3 regions of the Colwellia sp. MB02u-9 genome follow, and region 3 is predicted to be linked to each of the others. Evidence: predicted binding sites of a transcription regulator. Region 3 holds the regulator's gene; each other region holds the start of a gene.
The links. The regulator sigma-54, encoded in region 3, starts transcription at its own class of promoters, with help from an activator protein. The targets are predictions, from matches to a motif close to GTTGGCACGNNNNTNGNNT.
Positions count from the first base shown of each region.

Region 1 (3,290 bases), on a different contig from region 3:
TGAATGTTCAAAACCCATAAAGAAGAACAACATTACGGGCATCCACATGGCGGCCATTTTAGCACCAGCAGAAGTAGAGATCATCGCACCAACCACACCCATTGATACCATCCAATTACATAACATGCCGCGGAAGAATATAGTGATCCAGCCGCTTAAGCCATGTTCTTGGTAACCTACGGTTCTTGCTTCACCAATACTTGCTACTTTAGCTGCAATAGCACCGCCGTCAGCCGAATAACCATAAGTTAAAATAAAGGACATTAAAAAGGCTGTGGTCATTGCTCCGCCAAAGTTACCTAGAAAGACCAAGCCCCAGTTACGCATTACACCGCCAAAGGTAACACCAGGACGCTTGTCTAATAAGGCTAATGGTACCAGTGTAAATACACCAGTGAGTAGATCAAACTTCATCAAATAAAGCATGATAAAACCAACAGGGAAAAGACAGGCGCCTAAAATAGGGCTACCTGTTTTAGTTGCCACCGTAATCGCAAATATCGCAGCTAGGCCTAAAATAGCGCCGGCCATAAAAGCACGTATAAGAGTATCTTTGGTAGACATGTAAACTTTCTGTTCACCTGCGTCCACCATCTTGGTTACAAATTCACTGGGTTCTATATAAGCCATTGTTATATCTCTATTTAATAGTAAGGTTAATTCATTTTACTGTTTACTTAACAAAGCAAGTTGAATGCCAGTCATGTAACGTATTGATTTTTATTTAATATATAATTTTTCATTTGGTTTTTTTTGCTTTATTTGCCAGCGTTGCACAACTTTAATTAGCTTGGCGCACCAAATAAGATCACCATGATTTATAGGGTAAAAATTTACCATTCAAGGTTAAAATGACTCTATCGCCTTTTGGATTTTCTTCTTTTTCTACTTCCATAGAAAAGTCGATAGCACTCATGATGCCGTCACCAAACTTTTCTTGAATAACCTCTTTAAGGGTATCGCCATAGACGCCTACCACTTCGTAGATACGATAAATTAATGGATCTTGTGGTACTGACTTATCCCACTCTTTGGTTGGGTAGGCCATTAGGGCTTGCTTTGTTTCTTTAGGTAAGGCTAAAAATTCAATGATTTTATCAGCTTCAACTTCAGGCCAACTGTTCATGCCTAAACAGGCGGAGGTTGTCCAAACGATAGACATACCCACAGCGTCTGCAATATTCTGCCAACTAAGTTCTTTTTCATTTTTGATTGCAAATATTGCTTCAGTTACATCGAGCTTATTCATGTGACTTCCTTAAGATATAAAAATATTATTTGATTAAGTTAGCTGTTTAATCTTGGTGCGTTATTTTCAATACAGTGCAAGCACCTTAAATTACGCGTTGATTTAACCATCAAACGACTAACCTTGTTATCTACTGACATTAACAATTGCGAAAACTATGCCAATAGCTAAAATTTAATTAAACCACTGATTTTTATTTATATTAATTATTTTACTGGTCTGTGCAAGGCAACGGTTTTTCGTGATAAACGATATTTCGTGCTGTTTGTCACGAAATATCGTTGCTTGGCTTAGAAATTGAATGGTGGGGTTAGTTGATAAGTCATCAGGAATGTTTTATGCAAGCGAACTTATTTTTAAATGCACCTAACGCACTGTTATATATTGATCCTTTTAATAATAAAATTTTGCAGTTAAACCACAAAGCTGCAGTATTATTTGCTATCAAAAGCGACGTCGAGTTAGAAAATAATACGTTAACAAAGGTTAGCGTAACGCAGTTTTTTACTGGCTGTTTAGATAAGTTAATTCACTTTACTCAACAAATATTAGCGCAGGGCGAAGCGTGGACAAACGATCTATTTCTCACCATCAATAATGAAAAAATATATTTAGATATTACGGCTAGCGCTTTAGATAATAAGCTTTTGTTCTCTTGTCAAAGTGCCAAAGTGACTTATGCCCGTTACCACCAAGCAACAGCGCAAGCTAAATATAAAGCGGGTATTGTCCATTGGAATGCCAACGAAAGTGTATTTGAAGAAATTGAGCGACAAAATCAATTGTTACTCAGTGCGGTAGGTGATGGCATATATGGCGTAGATGTTGACGGGAATACCACCTTTGTAAATGCAGCGGCCGAGCAAATATTAGGCTGGGGGAAAGCAGAACTTGTTGGGAAAAGTATTCATGACGTGATTCATCACTCGCATGCCAATGGCGAGCATTACCACGCTTACAAATGCCCAATTTATGCTGCTTTTAAAGATGGAGAAGTACACAGTGTTGATGACGAAGTGTTCTGGTCAAAAAGTGGTATGCCAGTGGCGGTAGAATATAAAAGTACCCCAGTAACTGAAAATGGTTTATTAATCGGCGCCGTAGTTATTTTTCGAGACATAACACAAAGAAAGTCTATTCAAGCTAAATTGTTAAACGCTTTAAAAGAGGTAGATACACTAAAAGAGCGCCTTGAAATGGATAATGCGTATTTGCTTGAAGAATTAAATGCAGATTTTAATCATCACCAGATCATTGGTCAGAGTATGCAGGTGCAGCATATGGTTAATCAAATAGAATTAGTGGCAGCTACTAATGCGAATGTCATCATTACTGGCGAATCAGGTACAGGTAAAGAGTTAATTGCGAGGGCGATTCATGAAGTCAGTGAACGAAAAGCCCGGCCATTAATTAGAGTTAATTGCGCGGCAATTCCGGCAGACTTATTTGAAAGTGAATTTTTTGGTCATGTAAAAGGCGCTTTTTCAGGCGCAATATCAGACCGAGTTGGACGCTTTGAACTGGCGGATGGCGCGACTATTTTTTTAGATGAAGTCGGTGAGATTCCCTTACAACTGCAAGGGAAATTACTGCGGGTATTACAAGAGCAGCAGTTTGAGCGGGTAGGAGAGTCGAAAACCAGACATGTTGATGTCAGAGTTATTTCAGCCACTAATCAAAAATTAAAGACCTTGGTTCAGCAGAATAAATTTAGAGAAGACTTATATTTTAGGCTCAATGTATTTCCTATTCATTCACCGGCATTACGAGAGCGTAGCGATGATATTCCGCTTTTAGTAACACATTTTATTGATAAAGTGTGTTTAAACTTTAATCGACCTAAACCACAAGTGTCAGTTTCGCAAATGCAGTATTTAACTCGATACCCTTGGCCCGGCAATATTAGAGAACTGGAAAATATTATTGAACGTCAGATAATCTTAGCCAAAAGTAATAAAATAAACTTCGAGTTTTTGGCTAATGAATCGGTATTTAATCATGAATCATTTAACCCTAAAGTTGCTCCGCAGTTGATGAGAGT
Region 1 is NZ_JACGVF010000096.1:97,866-101,155, forward strand. It holds gene H4J65_RS12810 (formate/nitrite transporter family protein) at 1-630, opposite strand, end outside; gene cynS (cyanase) at 809-1,249, opposite strand; gene H4J65_RS12820 (sigma-54-dependent Fis family transcriptional regulator) at 1,588-3,290, shown strand, end outside.
Region 1: cynS (cyanase) is a predicted target of sigma-54. The motif match lies at 1,396-1,414, and genes of this name have one in related genera.

Region 2 (3,290 bases), on a different contig from region 3:
CTGAATAAAGGGGTCTAATGGCGCAAGCTGATAGGCTTTTTCCAATGCGACTAAGGCCTGTTTATATTCAAATTTGGCTATGTGTAATTGCCCTTGTAAATACCAACCTTTTGCATCTTCAGGAAATAAAGATAACAGGTGCGTTATTTTTTCATTTGCTTGGAGGTGTTTTTTTTGCGCTAAAAAATGAGTGGAGAGGCTTTGTAGTACCCTAATATTATCAGGCGCTATCACATAGGCTTGTTGTAAATATAAGTTGGTTTTTTCTATTTCGTCTAGAGCACTATAGGCATTAGCAGCTAATAATAACCATTGTAAGTGGTTGTTATAATTTAGCTTTCCTAAGTCGTTTAATGCAACCACTTGTTGGTATTGTTTAGATAACATCAATGCGTTAGCTAACTCATTTAATATTAAATTGATGTCGGCACCATTGCTTAACGCTTCTTGATATAGGCTCGCGCTGTCAGTGTAATGATGCTGTTGTAGTAGTATTTTTGCCATTAATAATTGGCTGGGTAAGTCATCAGGCGTATTTTTTAAAGCATTTTTTAGATGTATATAAGCCGCTTCTATTTCACTGGCATTAAATGCGATGTGGGCTTTTTCATAGTCATAACTGGCATTACTGGCATAACTAAAAGGAATGACCATCATTGACAATATTAAAACGGTATAGCGCATAGTACCTCGGGTTTCTTTAAAAGTAGTGTTGATATTGAAAATTTTTATAATAGAATTTTTAGTAAAAATAATACGCGAGCAGAAATGAAAAAAAGATGGCCAAAGCCATCCTTTTTATTGATCAGGATTAAGTGCGGCGTTTACCAAAACGCGTTAAGCAGATTAACGCGATTAAAAACATGACTATCGTATTAGGCTCAGGTACTTGCGCTGGATCACTAGCTGATTTGCTGAAAGAAACACCAGATAGCTTCATTCCATCATTACCTTCCCATGCGGCATTACCACCAAATACTGAATTTAATGCGCCAATTAACCACATAGTTGAATACTGGTCCTGAGTATCACCATGAAAATTTGAGTAATAACCACTAGCATTTTCGACTTGAGCATAATCTGACTTTAGGGTATGGCCACTTGCTAAGCCAGCCCAAGTTTTGTTATTTAAACTGTTAGAATTAGTAAACACTGAATTATCTAACGCTGCTACACTGACTTGGGTTTGGCTTGCACTTTTTGCTATCCAGCTATAGCTTGCACTGACTAATGATACTTCTTCAGAAAAAGACAATAGAAAGAAGTCATAGTCTTTATAACCACAAGTACCAAAATTATCTGCGGAATGGCTGTATGTATTGCAGTAACCACCATGTTGTTCGTCTTGATTTTGCATAGACCAACCACCATTAAATTTATCAAAATCTACAGCGCGTTTAATTGCACTGTCTTGACTACGATCGGTTGATAAATTAGCGGTATCAGACCAGCCAGAGACATTAATAGTTACGCCATCGACGTTAACATCAAACTGATTAAAGTTACTTCTTGTTTCAATTACGTGACCAAAACCTGCGGTTGTGGTACTTGCTAATGCAGGCCCAGAGAGTAATAACAATCCTGCCATCATTAGCCTTGTGAACGAATACCTCATTAATCTACTCCTATAATTCTTTATTAAATGTATATTAATATTTTCGACATATACAACGCGTTAAGCAAAAAGCAGGCCGATATACTTTGTTCTTTACTTACAGTTAGTTATGTTTATGTTTTTTTTGAACTGTAAAAAAAGCTGACAATATTTTAAGGTATTTATACTAATGACTCGCATTTCACTGCTTTTAACTTTAATCTATTAAAAAATAACAGTTATTATGGTGTGATGTGAAGATAAGTTGCTCGAGAATTTGGTGCTTAGTTACTTTTGAACTTTTACGTTTGTTTACCACTAAGCGTGGCTTATTGGCGTTATCAGCCTTTGCCACAATCTGGTTTATTATCTTGTATTATTTTGTTGGCTCAGCGTCTTCAATGGTTATTTCGCCTTCATTTGAAAGCATGGCGTCGCAACTGTTTGGTGCTTTGGGACTAACGGCGCTGTTAGATTGGCTGGTCGCTGAATACGCTATTTATTGGTTGGTGGCGGTATATTTTTTCCCAAGCTTTGCTTTATTGGTTTGTAGCGATCAGTTTTGTTCCGATAAGCATCGTGGCACATTAAGGTTTATCACCCTAAGAACAACCCGAGCCGAGTTAGTATTAGGGCGTTATTTAGGTCAGCTGCTTATTATAGCGATATTAATATTGCTGACCTCAATAGCGACAACTATATTAGCCAGTGTGCGAGATATAACACTTTTATCGGCCAGCCTACAGATAGGAGCTACATTATCTTTAGAATTATTAATCGTTGTTATGCCGTTTATTGCCTTAATGTCATTGCTTAATAACTTGGTTAATTCAGCGCGACTGGCGATAGTTGCCGCCACATTATTTTTTGCTTTAGGCCCCTTGGTGCTTGCTTTTATTCAATATCAATTTGGCCAAGTTTTTTATCTAAACTGGCTATTTCCAGGTGAGCAAATAAGCAGTATTTTATCGCAAAATAACATGGTTACTAGCCAATATTTATTACCTTTAATACAGACCGCTTTGTTATTAATGACCAGCCATTTCCTGATGAAGAGGGCATCACTATGAGTTTAATTATCGATGTTCAACAAGTCACGAAACGATATGGAGATAAAACAGCCCTAAACAAGGTTGAGTTTTCCTTAGAAAAAGGTGCGCCAGTGGCTTTAGTAGGCCCTAATGGTGCAGGTAAAACCACTTTGTTCAGCTTGTTATGTGGCTATATTCAGCCATCATCAGGCAAGATTAGTATATTAGGACATGCCCCTGGAAATTCAGCGCTGTTTGGGCGTTTGTCAGCCTTGCCCCAAGACGCGCAACTAGACCCTAGGTTTACGATTGCGATGCAATTAAACTTTTATGCTCGCTTACAAGGTATGAGCAACAAGTTGGCTAAAAAAGATACGGCTAGGGTTTTAGACATGGTAGGTTTGTCGGATGCGTTAACTAGCCTACCAAGTGAGTTATCGCACGGTATGCGAAAACGCGCAACCATAGCGCAAGCCTTATTAGGTAGCCCGGAAATTGTCATGTTAGATGAAGCAACCGCTGGGCTTGACCCTGCTAATGCTAGAGAGATACGCGCTATTGTTAGTGAGCATGCCAGCGACGTTAACTTTATTTTAAGCTCTCATGATCTTAGTGAACTTGAGCGACTATGTGATCAGGTGCTTTATCTTGATAATGGTCAGTTA
Region 2 is NZ_JACGVF010000094.1:377,035-380,324, reverse strand. It holds gene H4J65_RS10270 (tetratricopeptide repeat protein) at 1-684, opposite strand, end outside; gene xdp1 (exosortase-dependent surface protein XDP1) at 812-1,615, opposite strand; gene H4J65_RS10260 (hypothetical protein) at 1,849-2,664, shown strand; gene H4J65_RS10255 (ABC transporter ATP-binding protein) at 2,661-3,290, shown strand, end outside.
Region 2: xdp1 (exosortase-dependent surface protein XDP1) is a predicted target of sigma-54. The motif match lies at 1,678-1,696, and genes of this name have one in related genera.

Region 3 (3,290 bases):
AAGTAATTTTTTCTCCAAGGCAATTGCTTGGTCTAGCGCAATATTTTGCTTGATCAACGGATGTAAACGTCGCGTTTCACTGAACCGGCGAATAAGGTCACTATCATCAGCATCTAAATACAGTATGCTCAATTCTACTGCATTAGGCAGGTATTCAATAATTTCGGGTACGTCGTTAGGATCGGCTGGCAGGTTACGAACATCGAGACTTACGGCAACATTTTCATAATCATTAATCACCGTATGGGTAAGTGCGGGTAACAAGTTGACAGGGATATTATCAACACAATAATAACCTAAATCCTCTAAAACACGCAGTGCAACACTTTTCCCTGAGCCTGAACGGCCACTTACAATAATTAATTTCATCCGTGTTTAACTCGCTTGTTGTATTAACTGAAACAGTTCTTGATTACTTTGGCATTTACGCACTTGCTTGCAAAATTGCTTGTTACGAAAAATTTTTGCGATACTTTGCAGCGTACTCAAGTGGCTCTGGCATTCTTCTTCAGGAACAAATAAGGCGATAAAAATATCAACGGGACGATGATCAACAGCGTCAAAATTAATCGCTTGTTCTGTGGTAATAACCACGGCAATAGGTTTCGTAGGCGTAGCATTTTCTAAACGGCCATGAGGTATAGCAATGCCATTACCTATGCCCGTTGAGCCCAATCTTTCACGCTTAACTAAGCTTTCTAAGAGCTGAAAAGTATCATGGCTGTCGAGTTTATCGGCGGCCAAGCGACTTAAATATTCTAATATACGTTTTTTACTGGCACCCGGTGCTGCACAAATAGTGCAGTCCGGGGTTAAGATGTCTTGCAACTTCATAAACTTCTAAGACCTATAGCGAAATGGCGCTAATGTTTGTTGATTTTGCCTTTATATTTCAAGATTTGGCGATCTAGCTTGTCAATTAATGCATCAATCGATGCATACATGTCACTATGTTGTGCCTTAGCATGAACTTCAGTGCCACTTAAGTGCACCGTTGATTCGGCAATCTGATTCTGTTTTTCTACCGTTAATACTACATGTACATTATTGATATGATCAAAGTGACGCTCTAGTTTTTCAAACTTGCCATTGACATAATCACGTAATGAATCGGTAACATCGACATGGTGTCCAGTAAGATTAATTTGCATATATTTCAATCCTCTTTATTGGCTGAATAAAACTGCCTACAATAGGCTTTTACGTTGATTTGATGGCGGTATAGAAAGTGACTCTCGATATTTGGCAATGGTACGCCTTGCCACTTGTATACCTTGTTCTGCTAAAATATCTGCCATTTTACTGTCGCTGAGTGGTTTTGCAGGTACTTCGGCAGCCACTAGCTTTTTAATTAATTCACGAATAGCCGTTGATGAACATTCGCCGCCGTTTTCAGTACTTACGTGGCTAGAAAAAAAGTACTTAAGCTCAAAAATCCCTCTAGGTGTGTGCATATATTTTTGCGTGGTCACACGAGAAATGGTTGATTCATGCATATCTACGGCTTCGGCAATATCGTTCAATACCATAGGGCGCATTGACTCAGGTCCGTGTTCAAAAAAGCCTTGTTGGCGTTGCACAATGCAATTTGAAACCTTTAAAAGTGTTTCGTTACGGCTTTCTAAGCTTTTAATAAACCATTTTGCTTCTTGCAAGTTAGAGCGAATAAATTGATTATCAGTAGATGACTTCATTGAACGAGACATAGCGGCGTATTGCTGATTAACCGATAGTTTAGGGGCAGTGTCAGGATTGAGCTCTACTGTCCAGCGGCCGTTTTTCTTTTCAACAGACACGTCTGGGATAACATATTGTTCTTCACTTTTGATGACGCTATCACCTGGACGGGGATCTAAGCTTTGTATTAGGCGAATAACTTCGCGTAATTGCTCTTCTTTCAAGCGTAATTTACGCATCAATTGACGATAATCACGATTACCGAGCAAGTCAATATACTCGCTGACGGCGATTTTGCTTTCCGCTAACCAAGGGGTATCTTTAGCAAATTGATTGAGCTGAATACGCAAGCACTCTGGAATTGAACGAGCGGCAACACCAATGGGGTCAAATACGTTAATACGCTTTAACACCACTTCAATCTCATCAAGTTCTACACCATCAATACCGACACTCTCTAAGATCTCTTCGGCTGAAACGGTTAAATAACCGGCTTCATCTATGGCTTCAATAATGGCAATGGCAATGGTTCTATCAGTGTCAGTAAAGGGCGTTAGTTCCATCTGCCAAATTAGATGGTCTTGTAATGAGTCTTTCGTTTCACCTTGATAAGTATAATCTTCTGAGGCATGGCCAACACCGCCACTACTAACACCAGCACTGAAGTTATCATCCCATGTGCTATCGCTGTTGAGTTCTTCGGGGATGTCTGTTTTTGCTAAACCTTCAGAGGAGCTAATTTCGTCTATCGAGGGAGTGGAGTCTTCGCTGCCATCAGAGGATGCTGCTGAGTTTTCGCCTACCGTTACCGAATATCCTGCTTCTAAATGGTCAGGGGTACTTTCTGAATTGTTATCGTGCGTTTCGTCAACTTCAAGCAAAGGATTACTTTCAAGTGCTTCTTGAATCTCTAGTTGAAGATCCAAAGTTGATAATTGCAACAGTTTGATCGCCTGCTGCAATTGCGGGGTCATCGTTAACTGTTGTCCGATACGGAGTTGCAGAGTAGGACGCATTTACGTTTTCTTTTCCCTATTCAAATTCATTAATTCAATTGGTTTTATTCACTATAGCGTGAATTGTTCACCAAGGTATACATCTCTTACATGTTGATTTGCAAGAATTTGCTTTGAATTACCTTCAGCGATAAGTTCGCCATGACTAACGATGTAGGCATGCTCACAAACATCAAGTGTTTCGCGCACATTGTGATCTGTGATCAATATACCTATGCCACGATCTTTTAAGTGTAGGATAATTTTTTTTATATCACCTACTGAAATCGGGTCAACACCGGCAAAGGGTTCATCCAGTAATATAAATTTAGGATCTGCGGCTAATGCCCGGGCTATTTCAACTCGTCGGCGCTCACCGCCAGATAAACTCATGCCTAAGTTATCTTTTATATGGCCTATGTTGAACTCTTCTAATAAATGTTCAAGTTTTTCTTGTCGCTCAACATCACTAAGTGATTTACGTGTTTGTAAAATGGCCATGATGTTGTCATGAACCGATAACTTACGAAAAATAGAGGCTTCTTGTGGTAAATAACCGATACCTTTTCTCGCGCGCTCGTGCATCGGCAGTAAGGTTATATCTTCATCATTTAAGAC
Region 3 is NZ_JACGVF010000100.1:205,320-208,609, reverse strand. It holds gene rapZ (RNase adapter RapZ) at 1-369, opposite strand, end outside; gene ptsN (PTS IIA-like nitrogen regulatory protein PtsN) at 376-834, opposite strand; gene hpf (ribosome hibernation promoting factor) at 864-1,151, opposite strand; gene H4J65_RS17080 (RNA polymerase factor sigma-54) at 1,188-2,693, opposite strand; gene lptB (LPS export ABC transporter ATP-binding protein) at 2,745-3,290, opposite strand, start outside.